DNA from 3 places in the Klebsiella variicola genome. Region 3 is predicted to be linked to each of the others. Evidence: predicted binding sites of a transcription regulator. Region 3 holds the regulator's gene; each other region holds the start of a gene.

Region 1 (6,894 bases), 120 kb from region 3:
CCCGTCCGATAATGACTGGCGTCAAGGTTGCCCTTTTTGAAGTCCAGGCGCAGACCGCGGATCTCCGTCGTTTGCGGGAATGACCCGATGGTGGTGGTCGGCCATTTCGGCAGGTTAAAGCGCTGGCGCTGTGCCTGCGCGCGAACCTCATAGGGGCTGGCACGCTGGCTGTCCTGAGCGGTGATCGCCGCCAGCCGTTTTTCCACTTCCGCGTTGTGCACGCGGGTCGAATGGCGACGGGCCTGGATTGGCGCGCTCCACTCGGTAATCGCCGCCGTATCGCCGCTGTTCAGCGCATCGCGCAGCAGCGCCAGCTCGCCGCATTTCTGCAGCGCGAAGGCAAACCAGCTCTTCACTTCCGCATCAAGGCGCGTCTCCACGCTCAGATCGATCGGGCTATGCAGCAGAGAACAGGATGACGCGACCCAGAGGTCGCGTTTACCGACGAGGTCTTTAATTTGCGCATACTTTTCGGTGAGATCGGCGCGCCAGACGTTGCGCCCATTGATCAGACCCGCAGACAGCAGCCAGTCGGCCGGCAGGCGGTTGTGCAGCTCGGCAACATCATCTTTGCCGTGCACCAGATCGACGTGCAGCCCCTGGACCGGTAGCGCAGCAATGGTCGCGAGATTGTCACTAATGCCTTCAAAATAGGTGGTCAGCAGCAGTTTCACCTGGCCCTGCAGGGCGTCATAAGCCGGTTTAAAGGCCTCCAGCCACGCTGGCGGCAGCTCCAGCACCAGCGCCGGTTCATCAATCTGCACCCACTCGATGCCGCGCTTCGCCAGTTCGGCCAGCACCTGCTGGTAAACCGGCAGGATGTCATTCAGCAGGCTCAGACGGTCAAACGGTTCACCTTTCACTTTACCCAGCCACAGGTACGTTACCGGCCCCAGCAGCACGGGCTTGATCTTGTGGCCCAGCGCCAGCGCTTCGTCTACTTCATCCAGCAGTTGGGTCCAGGTCAGTTTGAACTGCTGGCCCTTCACGAACTCCGGCACCATGTAGTGATAGTTGGTGTTAAACCATTTGGTCATTTCCGCAGCGGCGGCCGGTTCGCCAGTCGGCGCACGGCCGCGGCCAATGCGGAACAGGGTATCGATATCGATGGATCCGTCTTTGTTCTGATGACGAGCCGGCACGTTGCCAAGCAGCAGGCTGGTAGTCAGAACATGGTCGTACCAGGCGAAATCCCCCACCGGCAGCAGATCAACGCCCGCCTGTTTCTGCTGCTCCCAGTGGCGGGCACGCAGCTCACGGCCTACTGTCAGCAGTTCCTCGCGAGTGGCGTTGCCCGCCCAGTAGCTCTCTTGCGCTTTTTTCAGCTCGCGGCGCAGGCCAACGCGAGGAAAACCGAGGGTGTGGTTAATAATTGTCATTTTTGTTCCTCTCTTATTTCATTGAATCTGAAGAAAAACTCTAAATAGTTCGGCTTGCAGGAAGGCGGCAACGATGCGCATCCCCAGGAGCTTACTGAAGTAAGTGACTGGGGTAAGCGAGGCAGCCAACGCATCTGCAAGTCGAAATATGACGAGTTTTAGACGTCCAGATGTTTACACATCCATAATTGACAGTTACTGTATATTCCTCAAGCGCAAATTGCTCATGGCGAAGTGAAGGACTTTCATGATCGAAATTAAACATCTGAAAACGCTGCAAGCGTTGCGGAACAGCGGTTCACTGGCGGGTGCGGCAGCGGCCCTGCACCAGACCCAGTCCGCCTTGTCTCACCAGTTCAGCGATCTGGAACAGCGCCTTGGCTTCCGTTTGTTTGTGCGTAAAAGCCAGCCACTACGCTTCACGCCGCAAGGGGAAATTCTGCTGCAGTTGGCCAATCAGGTGCTGCCGCAGATCGCTCGCGCCCTGCAGGACTGTAACGAACCACAGCAGACCCGGCTGCGCCTGGCTATCGAATGTCACAGCTGTATTCAGTGGCTGACGCCGGCGCTGGAGAATTTCCGCGCCCGCTGGCCGCACGTGGAGGTCGACTTCCATTCCGGAGTGACCTTCGACCCGCAGCCTGCGCTGCAGCAGGGCGAACTGGATCTGGTGATGACCTCCGATATCCTGCCGCGCAGCGGTCTGCACTACTCGCCGATGTTTGATTATGAGGTGCGTCTGGTGCTGGCGCCCGAGCACCCGTTAGCCACGAAGACGCTGATTACGCCAGAGGACCTGGCCGCGGAAACACTGCTGATTTATCCCGTGCAGCGCGGGCGCCTCGACATCTGGCGCCATTTCCTGCAGCCGGCCGGCATCAGTCCCCAGCTGAAAAGCGTCGATAACACGCTGTTGCTGATCCAGATGGTGGCCGCAAGGATGGGCATCGCCGCGCTGCCGCACTGGGTGGTGGAAAGCTTTGAACGCCAGGGTCTGGTGGTCACCAAAACCCTGGGTGAGGGATTATGGAGCCGGTTGTACGCGGCCGTCCGCGATGGCGAACAGCGTCAACCGGTCACCGAAGCGTTTATTCGCTCTGCGCGGAACCACGCCTGCGATCATCTGCCGTTTGTCCGGAGTGCGGAGCGACCCAGCGGCGATGGACCCACAGCGAGGCCAGGATCACCAACGCTCCGCTAATAAAGCTCGGCCAGTGCGGCTGCTCCTGCCAGATGGCGAGGTTTACCAGTAGACCCGCGGGGACATGGACGTTATTCATGATCCCCAGCGTGCCGGCATCCACCTGCGTGGCGCCATAGTTCCACATAAAGTAACCCAGCCCGGAAGCCACCACGCCGAGCCACACCAGCACGCTCCACTGCAGCGTGGTGGTCGGCAGCTTCTGGGGGTTGCCCAGCATAAACCACGCTGCCACCGCCACGATAAAGGCCCCGACATAAAACCAGGCAAAGGCATTGTGCTGCGGCATCGGACGTACCTCCATCAGGCGCTTGTAACCCACCATGCCGATAGCGAAGCAGAGGTTTGACAACTGCACCAGTAACAGCCCGGTCCAGAAATGATCGCTGACTTTGTCATAGCGGATAATCGCCGCCCCCAGCACCGCCAGCGCAGCACTCAGCAGATAGCCCCAGCGCAGCTTACGTCCGCTGAGCAGGTCGTAGATCAGCGTGATATACAGCGGGGTAAACACGGTAAACAGCAGAAATTCCGAAACCGTCAGATAGAGATAGGCGCGGAAAGCCAGCAGATACATGATGCCAAGCTGCATCGCGCCCACCAGCATATAGAGCACGATCGTGCGCGGAGACTGGCCGCGCGTGCGCAGGAAAGGCAGGAACACCAGCGCCGCCAGGCCCACACGCATCAGCACCGAAAAATAGCTGTCGACGCTACCGGCCAGGTATTCGCCAATCAGGCTAAAAGAAAAGGCCCACAGGATAGTGGTGATAATTAACAGCGCCACAATGGTCGTCTCGTTGGATAAAGAACAGGCATTGTAGCGAAGAGTCAGGTTGACGACTGGACAGTTATTCGCCAGTCGTCAATCTTTTTCAGTCGAGGTATAGCTTACGCAGGTAGTGCGGGACCGCATCGTCGGCGTTACTGCCGATCACTTCCAGTTCCGGATGCAGATCCTTCAGCCGTTGATGGGCGTTGGCCATGATGCAGCCTTTGCCGGCCATCGACAGCATCTCAGCGTCGTTCATACCGTCGCCGAAGGCGATGCAATCGGCAAGAGTGTAACCGAGCATTTTCGCCACCGCCTCCAGCGCATGCCCCTTCGATACCCCACCCGCCATGACTTCCAGGCAGGTTAAGGTGGAGAAGCTGACGTTCACGCGATCGCCCCAGCGGGCGTTCATCGCCTGCTCCAGCGGCAGCAGATGCTCGTGATCCTCGCAGGTAAAGAATACTTTGCTGATCCCCTGCGGATCCAGTTCGCCCGGCTCATACAGCTTGTAGTTAAACACCGCCTCCTTGAAGAAGCGCATCTCTTCCGGACGATGGCGGTTCATATACCACTCGTCTTCCCGATAGACGTTAGTGACGATTTTCGGGTCGTTACGCACGATCTCAAACAGGTCGGCGGCAATATCGCGGTCGAGGTTATGGGCAAAGATTTGCTGACCATCGCTATCGTGAACCCGGGCGCCGTTAGAGGTGATCATGTACGACCGGATGCCGAGATTATCGCGGATCTGCCCGACGTCGATGTAGTGACGGCCGGTGGCGAAGACGAAATTGATCCCACGGGCGGTGAGCAATTTCAGCGTCTCTTTGGCATACGGGGTCAGGAAATGATCGGGGGAAAGCAGCGTGCCGTCTAAATCAGACGCAACAACCTGGTACATAAAAAAGTTAACCTCTAAGCAGGGCGACGAGCGTTATCGTCGGATTAAGTATGTCGATTGAAAAACTCGACGATGGCATTGAGCGCGACTGAGCGCATAGCGTCCTTTTCAAAAAGGATCTCATGATATGCCCCTTCAATGACGAGCGGTTTACCGCCCTCACAGGGATGGCCGGCAGCGGCCCGTAATTCACAATAGCGGTCGTGCATCAGATTATCGACCACCCGCTCCTCCTCTGCCTGTAAAAGCAGCGTCGGGGCGGTATCTTTTTCCACATTCGCCAGCACTTCGTCGCTGGCCAGCATGCCCTCACGCACCCAGTGCCAGGTCGGGCCGCCAACCTGCAGTCGCGGTTCATCGGCATAGAAGCGCAGGTTGCGACTATAGCGTTGTCGACTGTGCGTCAGCACGTTAACGGCAAAAGGCAGCGCCCGCCAGCGCCCGGTACCGATGGCATACTCTTCGCGAATGCGCTGATGGCCCTCAGCCCAGTCGAGAATATGGCGCACCATCCAGTCCGGCAATCGAATGATAATCCCGAACATCGGCGCGCAGAGCGCAATCGCATCGCAATGCGCCTGGTAACGTTGCAGAAAAAGCGTGGCAATCGCCCCGCCCATAGAGTGAGCGAGGATAAACCGTTTTCGCCAGTGTCCGGGGACCACCTGCTGCTGCCAGAGCGCCGCCAGGTCATCGACATAGTCGCTGAAGTTGACGACGTGTCCGCGGTGGGTATCAGAGAGCAGGCGGCCCGAGCGTCCCTGGCCGCGATGATCGATGATCATCACGTCAAAGCCGCTGTGAAAGAGATCGTAGGCGACTTCGGCATACTTCACGTAGCTTTCAATGCGCCCGGGGCAAATCAGCACCAGACGATCGTTATTTTGCGCGCAGAAGCGAACAAAGCGTACCGGTACATCATCGACGCCTTTAAATTCAGCCTCTTCGCGCTGTCGCCAGAAATCCGTCAGCGGCCCCATACTAAAGGCCGCAAACGCGTTTTCTCGTGTTTCCCAGTCCTTTTTCTGCCCAAACATCGGGTTTACACCCCTGTTAACCGCTGAAAATCGTTTTTTTGCCGTGTATCACACAATGCTGACACAATAGCGTATTGTGGCATAAAAACAGACAATCAGGGAGTTTCTCATGACCATTGAGTGGTGGTTCGCCTACCTGCTGACATCAATCATTCTCAGCCTGTCACCAGGTTCCGGAGCGATTAATACCATGACCACCTCCATTAACCACGGTTACCGCGGCGCGGCGGCGTCGATTGCCGGTTTGCAGACCGGGCTGGTTATTCATATCGTGCTGGTTGGTGTTGGTCTCGGCACCCTTTTCTCCCGCTCGGTGCTGGCCTTTGAAGTGCTGAAATGGGCCGGCGCGGCTTATCTTATCTGGCTGGGGATCCAGCAATGGCGGGCGGCGGGGGCGATCGACCTGAATACGCTGGCGAAGGCGCAGACGCGCGGCAAACTGTTCCAGCGCGCGGTGTTCGTGAATCTCACCAACCCCAAAAGCATTGTGTTTCTGGCCGCCCTGTTTCCGCAGTTTATCCTGCCGCACCAGCCGCAGGTGATGCAGTATCTTGTTCTGGGCGTCACCACCATTGTCGTCGATATCATTGTGATGATTGGCTATGCGACCCTGGCGCAGCGCATTTCAGCATGGATCAAAGGGCCAAAGCAGATGAAGGCGCTGAACAAAGTCTTTGGTTCGCTGTTTATGCTGGTCGGGGCGCTGCTCGCCTCCGCCCGTCACGCCTGAATCATGGAATCTCGCTCGCAAAGAGAGGTTTGCCGGGCGAAAAACGCGCACTCTCTGCACGAGCCGACACGCAAAGCGGGTAATTAATTTTTTTACCCGCTGTCGGCGTTGAACCCACCGTGTCAGGATGCCGCCAGATACGTGATTCACGGATGAACGGCGATGGCGGAAACGGCGACTCCTCATGATGCGGTATTTAAAACCTTTCTCTCGCGGGTAGAGACGGCGCGCGATTTTATCGAGCTCCACCTGCCTTCGTCGTTAATACAGATCTGCAAACTGGATACCCTGCGTCTGGAATCCGGCAGCTTTCTCGAAGACGATCTCAGGCCTTACTACAGCGATATCCTTTATTCGCTGGAAACCACCCGCGGTGCGGGCTATGTCCATGTTCTGATCGAGCACCAGAGCGCACCTGATAAGCTGATGGCCTTTCGCTTAATGCGCTATGCTGTCGCCGCCATGCAGCGGCACCTGGAGAGCGGCCATAAAACGCTGCCTCTGGTTATCCCTATTCTCTTTTATCAGGGACGACGCAGCCCCTATCCCTGGTCGATGCGCTGGCTGGATAATTTTGCCGATCCTGAGACCGCCCGCCAGCTCTATAGCGGGGCGTTTCCGCTGGTCGATATCACGGTGATCCCCGACGACGACATCATGCAGCACCGCAGCATGGCAGCCCTGACGCTGGTGCAAAAGCACATCCGCCAGCGCGATATGGCGCAATTGCTGGATAAGTTGACCCATCTCTTACTGCTGGAGCAGATGAGCGGACAACAAATCACCGTATTGGTAAACTATATGGCTCAGGCAGGAGATGCCGAGGATACTCGGACACTCTTGTACGGACTGGCACAGCGCGTGCCGCAGC
Region 2 (6,894 bases), 2.3 Mb from region 3:
GCGCCAGCCGCATATCCCTGACCTCAGCGCGTCGCGCGTGGGAACCGGTCGGGAGATGTTTGGGGCGCTGCGTGAGAAGCTCTCTGGCGCGGAGCAGGGCGCAACCTGCATCACTTTTTAAGACGATTTTATTTCTAGATCTGGCGAGAGAAAATCCTGATGAAAAACTGGAAAACAACAGCAGAAGCAATCCTCACCTCCGGTCCGGTTGTCCCGGTTATCGTGGTGAAAAAGCTGGAGCATGCGGTACCGATGGCGAAAGCGCTGGTCGCGGGCGGCGTGCGCGTGCTGGAAGTCACCCTGCGCACCGAGTGCGCCCTGGAAGCGATCCGCGCGATTGCTAAAGAAGTGCCGGACGCGATTGTCGGCGCGGGCACGGTCACCAACGTCGAGCAACTGAAAGCGGTAACGGAAGCTGGCGCGCAGTTCGCTATCAGCCCGGGACTGACCGAATCCCTGCTGAAAGCGGCGACCGAAGACGGCACCATTCCGCTGATCCCGGGGATCAGCACGGTTTCCGAGCTGATGCTGGGTATGCAGTATGGTCTGAAAGAGTTTAAATTCTTCCCGGCGGAAGCCAACGGCGGCGTGAAAGCCCTGCAGGCGATTGCTGGTCCGTTCGGCCACATTCGTTTCTGCCCGACCGGCGGTATCTCTCCGGCCAACTACCGTGACTACCTGGCGCTGAACAGCGTGCTGTGCATCGGCGGTTCCTGGCTGGTGCCAGCCGACGCGCTGGAGGCCGGCGACTACGATCGCATCACCACCCTGGCGCGTGAAGCGGTGGAAGGCGCGAAGTAAACCGCGCCTCAGGGTCGACAACCCGGTCAGCGGCAACGCGACCGGGTTTTTTTGTCTCTATCCTTCGACGATGACCGCCGCGGCGGCGGTTTTAGCCCGCGCTACGGCCTCTTCAACCGAATCGGCAACGGCGAGGGTCACCCCCAGGCGGCGGGTACCGTCAATCTCGGGCTTGCCGAACAGTCGCAGCTGCAGGCCAGCCCCGACGGCCGATTGCAGCTGGCCAAAGCTGACGTTCTGACTGGTCAGCTGCGGAAGGATCACTGCGGAAGCGGCCGGACCATACTGGCGGATAGCGCCGACGGGCAGTCCAAGAAAGGCACGAACGTGCAGGGCGAATTCCGAGAGATCCTGCGAGATCAGCGTTACCATGCCGGTGTCGTGTGGGCGCGGGGAAACTTCGCTGAAGATCACCTCGTCGCCGCATACGAACAGTTCCACGCCAAACAGGCCATGACCCCCCAGCGCCAGCACTACCTTGCGGGCGATGGCCTGGGCACGTTCGAGGGCCAGGTCGCTCATCTGCTGTGGTTGCCAGGACTCACGGTAATCGCCGTCTTCCTGGCGATGGCCAACCGGGGCGCAGAAATGCACGCCGTCGACGGCGCTGACGGTGAGCAGGGTGATTTCGAAATCGAAATTCACCACCCCCTCGACGATCACCCGCCCGGCGCCGGCGCGGCCGCCCTGCTGCGCATAGCGCCAGGCTTCGCTGAGCTGGTCAGCCGAGCGGATAAAGCTCTGACCTTTGCCGGAGGAGCTCATCACTGGTTTGACGATGCACGGCAAACCGATGTCGGTGACCGCCGCGCGGAAGCCTTCTTCGCTGTCGGCAAAGCGATAGCTGGAGGTGGGGAGCTGCAGCTCTTCTGCCGCCAGGCGGCGAATGCCTTCGCGGTTCATGGTGAGCTTAGCCGCCCGCGCCGTGGGGACTACTTTCTGCCCGGCCTGTTCCAGTTCAACCAGGGTATCGGTAGCAATAGCTTCGATCTCCGGCACGATGTAATCGGGTTTTTCCTGTTCAATCAGAGCGCGCAGGCTCTCGCCGTGCAGCATATTGATGACATGGGCGCGGTGGGCGACCTGCATCGCCGGGGCATCGGGGTAGCGGTCGACGGCGATAGTTTCAATGCCCAGACGCTGACATTCAATAGCGACTTCTTTGCCCAGCTCGCCGGAACCTAACAGCATTACTTTGGTGGCTGCCGGGCGCAGCGCGGTGCCTAATACAGTCATAACTCTCTTCCGCAGTAAAAAAAGATGCTGCCGATTATAAACGAAAACGTTTGCGTCTGTCTTTACGCGCGTGAGTTGAGTCCGGAGAGGAAATTTGTTATACTGTATAAAAATACAGTATTGAGAGGCTGCAGCATGGCGGTTGAAATTAAATATGTTGTGATCCGCGAAGGTGAGGAAAAAATGTCTTTTGCCAGCAAAAAAGAGGCCGACGCTTACGACAAAATGCTCGATCTGGCAGAGGTGCTGAATGACTGGCTGGTGGCATCGCCGCTGGAGATGGATGACGCCCAGCGTGACACCATGGCGATGTGGCTGGCAGAGCGAAAAGAGGCGCTGCAGCATATCCTGCGCGTCGGCCGATTGCCGGAGCAGGATGCGTCCGCGCACGACTCACCCGCGCCGTCGGCGGCAGAAGAGGCTTCTCCAGCGGAAGACGCCGCGGCGCCAGCGACCAAAGCGCGTAAGGCGAAAGTGGCCTGACTGGCGGCAGCCAGCTATGGCCTTGCTGGGCAGGGATTTGTCTGCCGCGCCCACCTTTGCGCATCTTTAGCCAGATCTAACATTTCCTGACATCGCGTCGTTTAGGCTGATAGCAGTGTTTTATCACCTGAGAGGAAAACCATGGCTAACTGGCTTAATCAACTACAGTCGCTGCTCGGGCAGCAGGGCGCGTCATCGACAGGCGAGTCGTCAAAAGGGAGCGCACTGCTGCCCGGCGCGATTGGCGGGCTGGCCGGGTTGCTGGTGGCCAGTAAATCCTCACGCAAACTGCTGGCGAAGTACGGCACCAGCGCGCTGCTGGCTGGCGGTGGGGCGGTGGCGGGTACGGTGTTATGGAACAAGTATCAGCAGAAGATGCGCGCTCAAAACGCGCCTGTCCCCGGGGCGAACACGCCGGCTGCCGTGCCGGCGGATGTTGATCCGCGCAGCGTGCGACTGATCACCGCGCTGGTTTTTGCCGCCAGGAGCGATGGTCATATAGATGACCACGAACGGGCTAATATTGAAGCCCAGCTGCGGGCGGCCAATATCGACGTTCAGGCCCGGGTGCTGATCGACCAGGCGCTGGCCCAACCGCTGGATCCTCAGCGTCTGGCGGAGGGCATCGTTGATCCGCAGGAGGCACTGGAGATCTACTACGTCAGCTGCGCGGTCATTGATATCGACCACTTTATGGAACGCAGTTATCTGAACGCGCTGGGAGACGCTTTGTCACTGCCAAAGGATGTCCGGGCCGATATAGAACAGGATATCCAGTCACAAAAACAAGCGCTAAGCGTCTAAATTATCACGTTTCGCTTGCATCGCCCGCGTCTTTTGCCACCCTTATAGACACGTCATCATTCAGGCGCCGCCGTGTGACCTGAATGCTCTTGTGTCACGATAAAGCAGCAGAAGAACAACATGCCACCTAAAGCCAAACGGATCCCTCACGCCATGACCTTGCATGGCGATACACGCATCGATAACTATTACTGGCTGCGCGACGATGAGCGCGCGCGACCTGACGTGCTGGAGTACCTGCACGCGGAGAACGCCTATGGCAAGCGGGTGATGGATTCGCAGCTCAGCCTGCAGGAACGTCTGCTGAAAGAAATTATCGACCGCATTCCGCAACGGGAAGTCTCCGCCCCTTACAGTAAAAATGGTTTTCGCTACCGTCAGGTTTACGAGCCGGGCTGTGAATACGCCATCTATCAGCGCCAGTCGGTGCTCAAAGAGGAGTGGGACGAGTGGGAGATCCTGCTCGACGGCAACCAGCGGGCGGCGAAGAGTGAGTTCTACACCCTTGGCGGACTGGGCGTCGCGCCGAATAACCAATTGATGGCGGTGGCGGAGGATTATCTTTCCCGCCGCCAGTATGGCCTGCGCTTCTGCAACCTTAGCAGCGGTGAATGGTACCCGGAGATCCTGGAAAATGTTACCTCCGGGTTTGCCTGGAGCAATGATTCCCGCTTTGTGTGGTACGTGCGTAAACATCCCACCACACTGCTGCCTTATCAGGTCTGGCGCCACACGGTGGGTACCGCGGCGCAGAGTGATGTGCTGGTCTATGAAGAAAAAGATGAGACCTTCTACGTCAGCGTACATAAGACCACTTCCCAGCAGTTCGTGGTGATTTATCTCTCCAGCGCCACCACCAGTGAAGCATTACTGCTCAACGCCGAACTCCCTGACGCCGAGCCGGTCTGCTTCCTGCCGCGGCGGAAAGATCACGAATACAGCCTCGATCACTATCAGCACGCGTTCTATCTGCGATCCAACCGGGAGGGGAAGAATTTTGGCCTCTACCGTACTGTGCTGCGCGATGAAGATCAGTGGACCACGCTGATCCCGCCGCGTCACGACGTGATGCTCGAAGGATTTACCCTGTTTACTGACTGGCTGGTCGTCGAGGAGCGCCAGCGCGGCCTGACCAGCCTGCGGCAAATTAACCGCAAGACCCGGGAGGTGGTAGGGATCGCCTTTGACGATCCGGCCTATGTCACCTGGCTTGCCTATAATCCGGAACCTGAAACGTCGCGACTGCGCTACGGGTATTCCTCCATGACCACGCCGGACACCCTGTTTGAACTGGATATGGATACCGGCGAGCGGCGGGTTATCAAGCAGCAGGAGGTGAAGGGGCTGGACACGAGCTGCTACCAGAGCGAACACCTGTGGGTGACCGCCCGCGATGGCGTCGAGGTTCCGGTATCGCTGGTCTACCATCGCGACCATTTCCGCAAAGGGAGCAATCCGCTGCTGGTCTATGGCTACGGCTCGTATGGCGAGAGTATCGATGCCGATTTCAGCGCCAGCCGGCTGAGCCTGCTCAACCGCGGCTTTGTCTACGCCATCGCCCATGTCCGCGGCGGGGGCGAGCTGGGGCAGCAGTGGTATGAGGACGGCAAATTTCTGTGTAAGAAAAATACCTTCAACGACTATCTGGACGTCTGTGACGCGCTGCTGGCCCAGGGGTACGGCGATCCGCAGCTCTGCTATGGCATGGGGGGCAGCGCCGGCGGGATGCTGATGGGCGTGGCCGTTAACGAACGTCCTGAGCTGTTTCATGGCGTGATAGCCCAGGTGCCGTTCGTCGATGTGGTGACCACCATGTTGGACGAATCTATTCCACTGACCACCGGGGAATTTGAAGAGTGGGGGAATCCACAGGATGAAACCTATTACCACTACATGAAAAGCTACAGCCCCTACGACGGCGTCCGGGCGCAGGCTTATCCGCATATGCTGGTCACCACCGGACTGCACGATTCCCAGGTGCAATACTGGGAGCCGGCGAAATGGGTGGCCAAACTGCGGGAACTGAAAACCGACGATAACCTGCTGCTGCTCTGTACTGATATGGATTCCGGCCATGGCGGCAAATCCGGGCGCTTTAAAAGCTATGAAGGGGTGGCCCTGGAGTATGCCTTTTTCATTGCCCTGGCGCAGGGGACACTGCCGGGAAAAGCGGCTGTGTGACGATTATTCCCCGAGGTAGTGTTTGAGGGTCAGACGCAGTTCGGGGCTCATCCGGTCGAGATTGTTGAATAACCAGCGCAGGTAGCCGGGGTCGTTTTCAGCAATTTCGGCCACCGCTATACCCCGGTATTTGCCGAAGGTAAAGGTGGTGAGCAGCGCCGGGCGGCCGGTGATATCGGCCATTTCGTCAGGCGTCCAGCCGGAAACGTTGATGATATCCAGCAGCAGCGCGGCGGTGATATAGCAGTCATACAGCGCGCGGTGGTGATGCAGCCCCGGCGGGGTCGCCACATTCAGCTTACGTGATTTATATAACCCCATATTGCTGTATTTGATCCCCGGCCACAGGCGGCGGGCCAGCTTCATGGTACAAATCCACTCGCCGCTCATCTCCGGTAGCACCCGGCGGTCAAAGCTGGCGTTGTGCGCGACATACCAGGGGCTGCCAAGATAATGCGGAATAATCTCTTCAATCCACGGCTTATCGGCGACCATCTCTTCCGTTATACGGTGGATAGCCATCGCCTGCGGCGTGATGGGCCGATCAGGACGCACCAGATGGCTCATCGGGTTAGTGATTCGCCCGTCGACAATATCGACCGAGGCGATTTCGACGATGCCCCCCTGCAGGCCGCAGGTTTCGGTATCAATGACGCGCAGCATGGCTCGCTCCAGAGCAAAACAACAAGCGTAAAGGAATTGGGTGGTCTTGCCAACCGATGGGGAGCAGGCGGGCGCGCATTATTTCTGCTTCGGCTCCCAGGGCAGTCGGGAAAGCGAGACAGAGGCCAGCCGATGGGCGATCAGTCGTTCGCGGAACCAGTCGCGCAGATGGGCGGGCTGCTCACGCTCGACCAAATCAGCGACCACCGGCATGTTGTATCGCTCCTTAAAGGCGACGCCGGCGGCGGCGAGATCGACGTTGACCTTATCCATCTCAGCTTGCGAAATTTTGGCCAGATTTCTTTCCATTATTAACTCCAGTGTGCTGGTAAACCCGGTCGAGGCGCTGACGCTTAGCTCGACTCTGCCATTATACAGGGTTATTCTCTGTCCTACAGACATAACAAAAGGGAATGACGAATATGCGACTCCTCGCTGGACGCGCGTTGCGCCTCTCCGTTGCGTTTGCCGGTATATTAACCGCGGCAGGCGCCTTCGCCCATGCTCACCTGCAACAGCAGATCCCCGCCGCGGGTGCCCAACTGACCGCGCCCCCTCAGACGCTGACGCTCAGTTTCTCCGAAGGGATCGAACCGGCCTTCAGCGGCGTGACCGTCACCGGTCCGCAGCAGCACGCGGTAGCCGCCGGTAAACTGACCCGCAGCGCTGACAACCCCGCTCAGGTCACCTTACCCCTGGCGGAAACGTTGCCTCCGGGGGAGTACA
Region 3 (6,894 bases):
ACCCGCCGACGAACATCAGCGCGGTAGCGGCCACGATAGCCGCGATAATCCCCAGCAGCGATACGCCGGTCACCAACAGCATGACAAAAAATCCAATGACAAATAGCAGTTCCAGCATGGTTCTCTCCCCAACGAATGAATACTTCACTCTGCAGGTATTACAAAAAGCATGCCAAACATAAACATTTGACTTTAAAAGAAAACGCCCCGCGTCAGTGCGCGAGGCGTGGTCAATTTCACCAGGTTTTCGTCAGAAATTAACGTTTATCGGCCACCAGCTTCAGCGCATGCTCCAGCACCGCAATATCGGCGCCGGCTTTATGCGCGTTCTCGCTCAGGTAGCGACGCCACTGGCGAGCGCCGGGGATGCCCTGAAACAGCCCCAGCATATGGCGGGTAATATGGCCCAGATAGGTGCCATTGCTGAGCTCGCGCTCAATATACGGGTACATGGCTCGCACCACCGCCACCGGATCGGCATCCGCGCCGGCGATGCCGAAAATTTCGCGGTCGACCGAGGCCAGAATACCCGGGTTCTGATAGGCCTCACGCCCGACCATCACCCCATCCATATGCTCAAGCTGCAGTCTGGCTTCGTCCAGCGATTTGATCCCGCCGTTAATCGCCATCGTCAGGTGGGGAAAGTCGCGCTTCAGCTGCCAGACGCGGGGGTAATCCAGCGGCGGGATCTCGCGGTTCTCTTTTGGGCTCAGGCCGGAGAGCCAGGCTTTGCGGGCGTGAATAATAAACATCTCACACTCGCCCTTGCCGGAGACCGTCTCAATGAAATCGCACAGAAACTCATAGCTATCCTGATCGTCAATCCCGATACGGGTTTTCACCGTGACCGGAATCGACACCACATCGCGCATCGCCTTGATGCAGTCGGCCACCAGTGGCGCATTGCCCATCAGACAGGCGCCAAACATCCCATTCTGCACGCGGTCGGAGGGGCAGCCGACGTTGAGATTGATCTCATCGTAGCCACGCGCTTCAGCCAGCTTCGCGCACTGCGCCAGGGCCTGCGGATCGCTGCCGCCGAGCTGCAGAGCAACCGGGTGCTCTTCTTCGCTATAGGCCAGATAGTCACCTTTGCCGTGAATAATCGCCCCCGTGGTCACCATTTCGGTATACAGCAGCGTATGCCGCGACAGCAGCCGCAGGAAGTAGCGGCAGTGTCGGTCAGTCCAGTCGAGCATCGGCGCGATGGAGAAGCGGTGAGCAGGGAAAACAGGTGACGTTGATTCAGGCATCATGGCGAATAAATAAGCATCCGGGTAAAAAGGGGCGCTACTATAGCACAAAGATAAACCACAGGCGCATAGTGCGCCGCGCTTCGCCCCTTCCCCGGGTCGATTACTTTTTCCGCGGCTTGCCGTCGTGTGGACCGAAGAATTGCGGCGGATGGTCAACCCAGCGATCCTGGCGCGTCGCGGCATAGCCTGGATTGAGCGGATAATAGATGCGGTTGTATTTCTTGTTGGCCTCGCCCACCACCAGCAGACGAACCTCCTGCTCGGTGTTATTGAGAAAAGTGTGGCAGATACCGGTACCCGCGGGAAAACCCACGCTGTCCCCTGGCTCCAGCTTCCAGAGATAGCCGTTTATCCACACTTCCGGATAGCCCTCCAGCACGTAGATGAACTCTTCCTCATCGCTCTCCGCGTGCGGGTACGAGGTGCGCCGCCCGGGCGGCAGTCGCTCGTGGTGGATCCCCAGCCGGTTGAGACGTAAACCGCGCCCCAGCGGCGCGCCAATCGAAAAACGCTCCGGGCTGTCGGGATAAGTGGCATCGTCGGGCCCTTCCAGTTCGCGCCAGTGGCGAATGCAATCAGGTCGTTTCATCGTTTTCTCCCGAAAATGAGACACTTCAGATATAGCATACCCAGGGTCATGCGTGTTGCGATTAAATCGGGCAGGACGGTTTTAGCGATCGACTAAGGCGTAGTCTGCACGAAAGTCAGCGGCCAGCACCCGGAACTGGCGCAGGTACCGACAATCTGAAGTATGACCCGTATCACCTGCCGGCTCTCGGTGTTTTCTGAGGAACGTGATAAAGTAACAGATTCAAATTCACGCAACCCGAGGATGCTCATGGATAAGACCCCTTCGCAAGAGATGTTAGCGCATGCTGAAAAGCTATGCGCGCAGCGCGGCGTACGCCTGACCCCACAGCGTCTGGAGGTGTTGCGCCTGATGAGCCTGCAACAAGGGGCGATCAGCGCCTACGATCTGCTGGATCTCCTGCGTGACAAAGAGCCGCAGGCTAAACCGCCGACGGTTTACCGCGCGCTGGAGTTTTTACTCGAGCAGGGCTTTGTTCATAAGGTTGAATCGACCAACAGCTATGTGCTGTGCCATCTCTTTGACCAGCCGACCCATAGCTCAGCCATGTTTATCTGTGACCGCTGTGGCGTGGTGAAGGAAGAGGCGGCGGAAGGGGTGGAAGATATCATGCATACGTTAGCGGCCAGAATGGGCTTTGCCCTGCGCCACAACGTGATTGAAGCTCACGGCCTTTGTGCAGACTGCGTGGAAGTCGAAGCCTGCAGCACGCCGGGACACTGCCAGCACGACCATTCCATTCAGCTGAAAAAGAAAGCCCGCTGAGCGTCAGCCGCAGCGGGAAACAGGGTTAACGGCGCATCCTTACGCCATTCAGACAGGCACTAACACAAATGCTTTATTCTTTGAGCCACGGAACGCTACCAGCGGTAGTCGTTTTTATGCTCCCAGTCTGAGACTTCTTTCTCAGCCTGATCCTTCGCATAGCCGTACCGTTCCTGAATTTTACCGACCAGCTGATCGCGCTTACCTTCGATCACGGTCATATCATCATCGGTAAGTTTGCCCCACTGTTCCTTGGCTTTACCTTTCAACTGTTTCCAGTTACCGCCGATTTCGTCTTTATTCATGATAACGTCCTCATCATTCGGTGGGTTTACAGCCCGTTTTGTACCGGACATGGTATTAACTATAGATGAGAATGCTGGTACCGATTCGTTATTCGGAATTTTTAACCATCATACCGATGGGTAAGGCTGAGGCGATTTTCCCGGCTTGCGCTACGCTGAGCCGGGCTACTGAGTTGCCCCGGTAAGCGGCGCGCAACCGCGGGAATTCATAGATGGCCGTGATGAACGGCAATGACTAGCTAAACCAGGTGCCGTGTCGCCAGTGGCGACGCCAGATCAGCGCCAGAGACAGGCCGCGCAGGGCGAGGAACACCGCCAGCGCCAGCCACAGACCGTGGTTACCGAGCAGCGGGACCGAAAGCAGCGTTACAGCAAACCCCGCCGCGGCGACCGCCATGCTGTTCCGCATCTCCGCGCCGCGTGTGGCGCCGATAAACATGCCGTCCAGCAGATAGCACCAGACGCCCACCACCGGCAGGATGGCCTGCCAGATCAGATAGCGATCGGCCAGCTGCTGCAGAGAAGGCAGCGAGGTTAACAACGCGATGATGTACTCCCCCGCCAGGCTATAAATCAGGGCAAACGCCAGCGCCACCATGCCAGACTGCCGGCAGGCCGCCCGCCAGACTTCCAGCAGCTGGCTGCCGTCGCGCGCGCCGTAGGCCTGGCCGGAGTGGGCCTCCACGGCATAGGCAAAACCATCCAGCGCATAGGCGGTAAAGGTCAGCATGGTCATCAGTACCGCATTGACCGCCACAATGTCGCTGCCCAGACGCGCGCCGTACACGGTCAGCGCGCCAAAGCACAGCTGTAGCAGCAGGGAACGCAGCATGATGTCCCGATTCAACGCCAGCAGACGGCGCAGATCCCCGCGCCAGGCGTTTTTCAGCATTGCCAGCGACACGCCGCGCAGCGTCAGCACCCGCTTCGCCATCATCAGGCCAATAATGAGAGTGGCGTACTCCGCGGTGACCGTGGCCAGCGCAGCCCCCTGGACGTTCATCCGCAGGCCCATCACCAGCCACAGGTCGAGCACAATATTCAACAGATTACCGACCACCAGCAGAATCACCGGCGCCCGTGCGTACTGGACTCCCAGCAGCCAGCCGAGCAGCACCAGGTTGGCCAGCGAAGCGGGGGCGCTGAGCCAGCGAATTTCAAGGAACCGCCGTGCCTGCTCAAGCACCGCCTCACTGCCGCCAACAATATGCAGAGCGAGGTTAATCAGCGGCAGGCGAAACAGGATGATGAGAACCCCGGCGCCCAGCGCCAGGGCCAGCGGCTGCACCAGCGCCCGCGCCAGTCGCAGCGGATCTTTGGCACCCCAGGCCTGAGCGGTGAGCCCGGTGGTGCTCATGCGCAAAAACAGCAGCAGCATGAAGAGGAAACTGGTAGCCGTCGCCCCAACCGCGACGCCGCCGAGGTATACCGGGCTGTCAAGATGGCCGATCACCGCGGTATCCACCAGCCCCAGCAGCGGGACGGTGATATTGGAGAAAATCATCGGGATCGCAAGGCGCCACAGCGCTTTATCGGCAGCGTTGAGCAGCATGTTCGGAGACCTGATTGAGGACAAACGTCGCAGCGTCATGCATCAGATGACGCTGCGCAGGGGCAGGCGTTACAGCCATTCTCCATTACGGATCACGCCAACGGCCAGACCCTCAATGGTAAAACTCTGCTGACGCAGATCGACAACGATAGGGGTAAATTCGCTGTTTTCCGGCAACAGTTCGACGACGTTACCCTGCTTTTTCAGGCGCTTCACCGTCACTTCGTCGTCAATGCGCGCTACCACCACCTGGCCGTTACGCACGTCCTGGGTTTTGTGGACCGCCAGCAGATCGCCATCAAGGATACCGATGTCTTTCATCGACATGCCGCTGACGCGCAGCAGGAAATCCGCGTTGGGTTTAAACATCGACGGGTCGACCTGATAGTGCCCCTCAATGTGCTGCTGCGCCAGCAGCGGCTCGCCGGCGGCGACGCGGCCGATCAGCGGCAGGCCATGTTCTTCTTCCGTCAGCAGGCGGATACCGCGAGAAGCACCGGAGACGATCTCGATCGCGCCTTTACGCGCCAGCGCTTTCAGGTGTTCTTCCGCCGCGTTTGGGGAACGGAACCCCAAGCGCTGAGCAATTTCCGCACGCGTCGGCGGCATGCCCGTCTGGCTGATATGATCCCGAATGAGATCAAACACCTCTTGCTGCCTGGTCGTTAACGCTTTCATTCCGCCCCCTGGGTGTATATACAGTTATGCTGTGAGTATATACAGCTACCGGTGATTTTGGAACCACATGGCACACAAAAATCGGCAGATTGTTTATATTTTGCGAGGCTTAGCGAAGAACGTTAATGATAATGGCTCCACAGCAGCGTTCCCCAGGTGATCAGTGCGATGATAATCGCCAGCAGGACCGCCGCCGATCCCATGTCTTTGGCGCGCCCTGAAAGCTCATGATATTCCGAGCCTATACGGTCCACGACCGCCTCAATCGCGCTGTTGAGAATTTCGACTATCATCACTAGCAGGACCGACCCAATCAGCAATACGCGGGTAATGGCGTCGACGTCCAGCCAGCAGGCTATCGCGACGGCCACGATGGCGGCGATACCTTCCTGACGAAACGCGGCCTCGTTGATCCACGCTGCGCGAAATCCTTTCCAGGAGTAACCTGCCGCCTTAATGATTCGGGTTAACCCGGTGGTATTATTGGCCATCACAAAACCTTTTTACGTAAATGACGTCGATGAGTGTACGCGTTTGCCGCGTGGTAACGGAAATTTTGCCCACTTTCTGTTATTCTTGCCGCGCATTTGCATGATTAACCAGAGGCTTCACATCGTTTATGTCCGGCTGGCAACGAATTTACTATAAATTACTGAATTTACCATTACGGGTGCTGGTAAAAAGCAAGTCTATTCCGGCAGAGCCTGCCCAGGAATTAGGACTCGATACCTCGCGTCCGGTCATGTACGTCCTGCCCTATAATTCCAAGGCGGACCTGCTGACGCTGCGCGCCCAATGCCTGGCGCATGATTTACCCGACCCGCTTGAACCGCTGGAGATCGACGGCGCGCTGCTGCCGCGTTACGTATTCATCCACGGTGGGCCGCGCGTGTTTACCTATTACACGCCAAAAGAAGAGTCCATCAAGCTGTTCCACGACTACCTCGATCTGCACCGCAACCATCCGGACCTCGATGTGCAAATGGTGCCGGTTTCGGTCATGTTCGGCCGCTCGCCGGGTCGTGAGAAAGGAGAAGTCAATCCGCCGCTGCGGATGCTGAACGGCATTCAGAAATTTTTCGCCGTCTCCTGGCTCGGCCGCGACAGTTTCGTGCGTTTCTCGCCTTCCGTGTCGCTGCGTCGCATGGCGGATGAGCACGGTACCGATAAGATCATCGCCCAGAAGCTGGCTCGCGTCGCCCGGATGCACTTTGCCCGCCAGCGCCTGGCCGCCGTCGGCCCGCGTCTGCCGGCCCGCCAGGATCTGTTTAATAAACTGCTGGCCTCGAAAGCGATTGCCCGCGCGGTGGAAGACGAAGCGCGCAGCAAGAAAATTTCGCATGAGAAGGCTCAGCAGAACGCTATCGCGCTGATGGAAGAGATTGCCGCGAACTTCTCGTACGAGATGATCCGCCTGACCGACCGCATTCTCGGCTTCACCTGGAACCGCCTGTACCAGGGGATCAACGTGCATAACGCCGAGCGCGTGCGCCAGCTGGCTCACGACGGCCATGAGATTGTCTATGTCCCCTGCCACCGCAGCCACATGGACTATCTGCTGCTCTCCTACGTCCTGTATCATCAGGGCCTGGTGCCACCGCATATCGCGGCGGGCATCAACCTTAACTTCTGGCCAGCCGGGCCGATCTTCCGCCGCCTGGGCGCGTTCTTCATCCGCCGCACCTTTAAGGGCAACAAGCTCTACTCCACGGTGTTCCGCGAATATCTTGGCGAGCTGTTCAGCCGCGG

What was found. Region 3 encodes LexA, which represses DNA repair genes until DNA is damaged. Its sites were predicted from a motif close to TNCTGTATGTACATACAGNA; they were not measured.
Region 1: the regulator LexA is predicted to act here: its motif matches at 1,576-1,595, upstream of metR (HTH-type transcriptional regulator MetR).
Region 2: the regulator LexA is predicted to act here: its motif matches at 2,138-2,157, upstream of SP68_RS09215 (YebG family protein).

What each region holds. Positions count from the first base shown of each region.
Region 1 covers NZ_CP010523.2:5,294,762-5,301,655, forward strand. Annotated here, with positions in the region: gene metE (5-methyltetrahydropteroyltriglutamate--homocysteine S-methyltransferase) at 1-1,379, opposite strand, end outside; gene metR (HTH-type transcriptional regulator MetR) at 1,627-2,580, shown strand; gene SP68_RS24725 (carboxylate/amino acid/amine transporter) at 2,468-3,367, opposite strand; gene yigL (sugar/pyridoxal phosphate phosphatase YigL) at 3,456-4,256, opposite strand; gene pldB (lysophospholipase L2) at 4,301-5,293, opposite strand; gene rhtB (homoserine/homoserine lactone efflux protein) at 5,403-6,023, shown strand; gene SP68_RS24745 (Rpn family recombination-promoting nuclease/putative transposase) at 6,186-6,894, shown strand, end outside.
Region 2 covers NZ_CP010523.2:1,964,312-1,971,205, forward strand. Annotated here, with positions in the region: gene edd (phosphogluconate dehydratase) at 1-121, shown strand, start outside; gene SP68_RS09205 (bifunctional 4-hydroxy-2-oxoglutarate aldolase/2-dehydro-3-deoxy-phosphogluconate aldolase) at 160-801, shown strand; gene purT (formate-dependent phosphoribosylglycinamide formyltransferase) at 859-2,037, opposite strand; gene SP68_RS09215 (YebG family protein) at 2,173-2,520, shown strand; gene SP68_RS09220 (tellurite resistance TerB family protein) at 2,662-3,324, shown strand; gene ptrB (oligopeptidase B) at 3,445-5,505, shown strand; gene exoX (exodeoxyribonuclease X) at 5,509-6,168, opposite strand; gene SP68_RS09235 (DNA polymerase III subunit theta) at 6,247-6,477, opposite strand; gene yobA (CopC domain-containing protein YobA) at 6,591-6,894, shown strand, end outside.
Region 3 covers NZ_CP010523.2:5,177,055-5,183,948, forward strand. Annotated here, with positions in the region: gene pspG (envelope stress response protein PspG) at 1-118, opposite strand, end outside; gene dusA (tRNA dihydrouridine(20/20a) synthase DusA) at 258-1,256, opposite strand; gene SP68_RS24170 (cupin domain-containing protein) at 1,357-1,845, opposite strand; gene zur (zinc uptake transcriptional repressor Zur) at 2,095-2,610, shown strand; gene SP68_RS24180 (CsbD family protein) at 2,706-2,915, opposite strand; gene dinF (MATE family efflux transporter DinF) at 3,151-4,467, opposite strand; gene lexA (transcriptional repressor LexA) at 4,537-5,145, opposite strand; gene SP68_RS24195 (diacylglycerol kinase) at 5,268-5,636, opposite strand; gene plsB (glycerol-3-phosphate 1-O-acyltransferase PlsB) at 5,765-6,894, shown strand, end outside.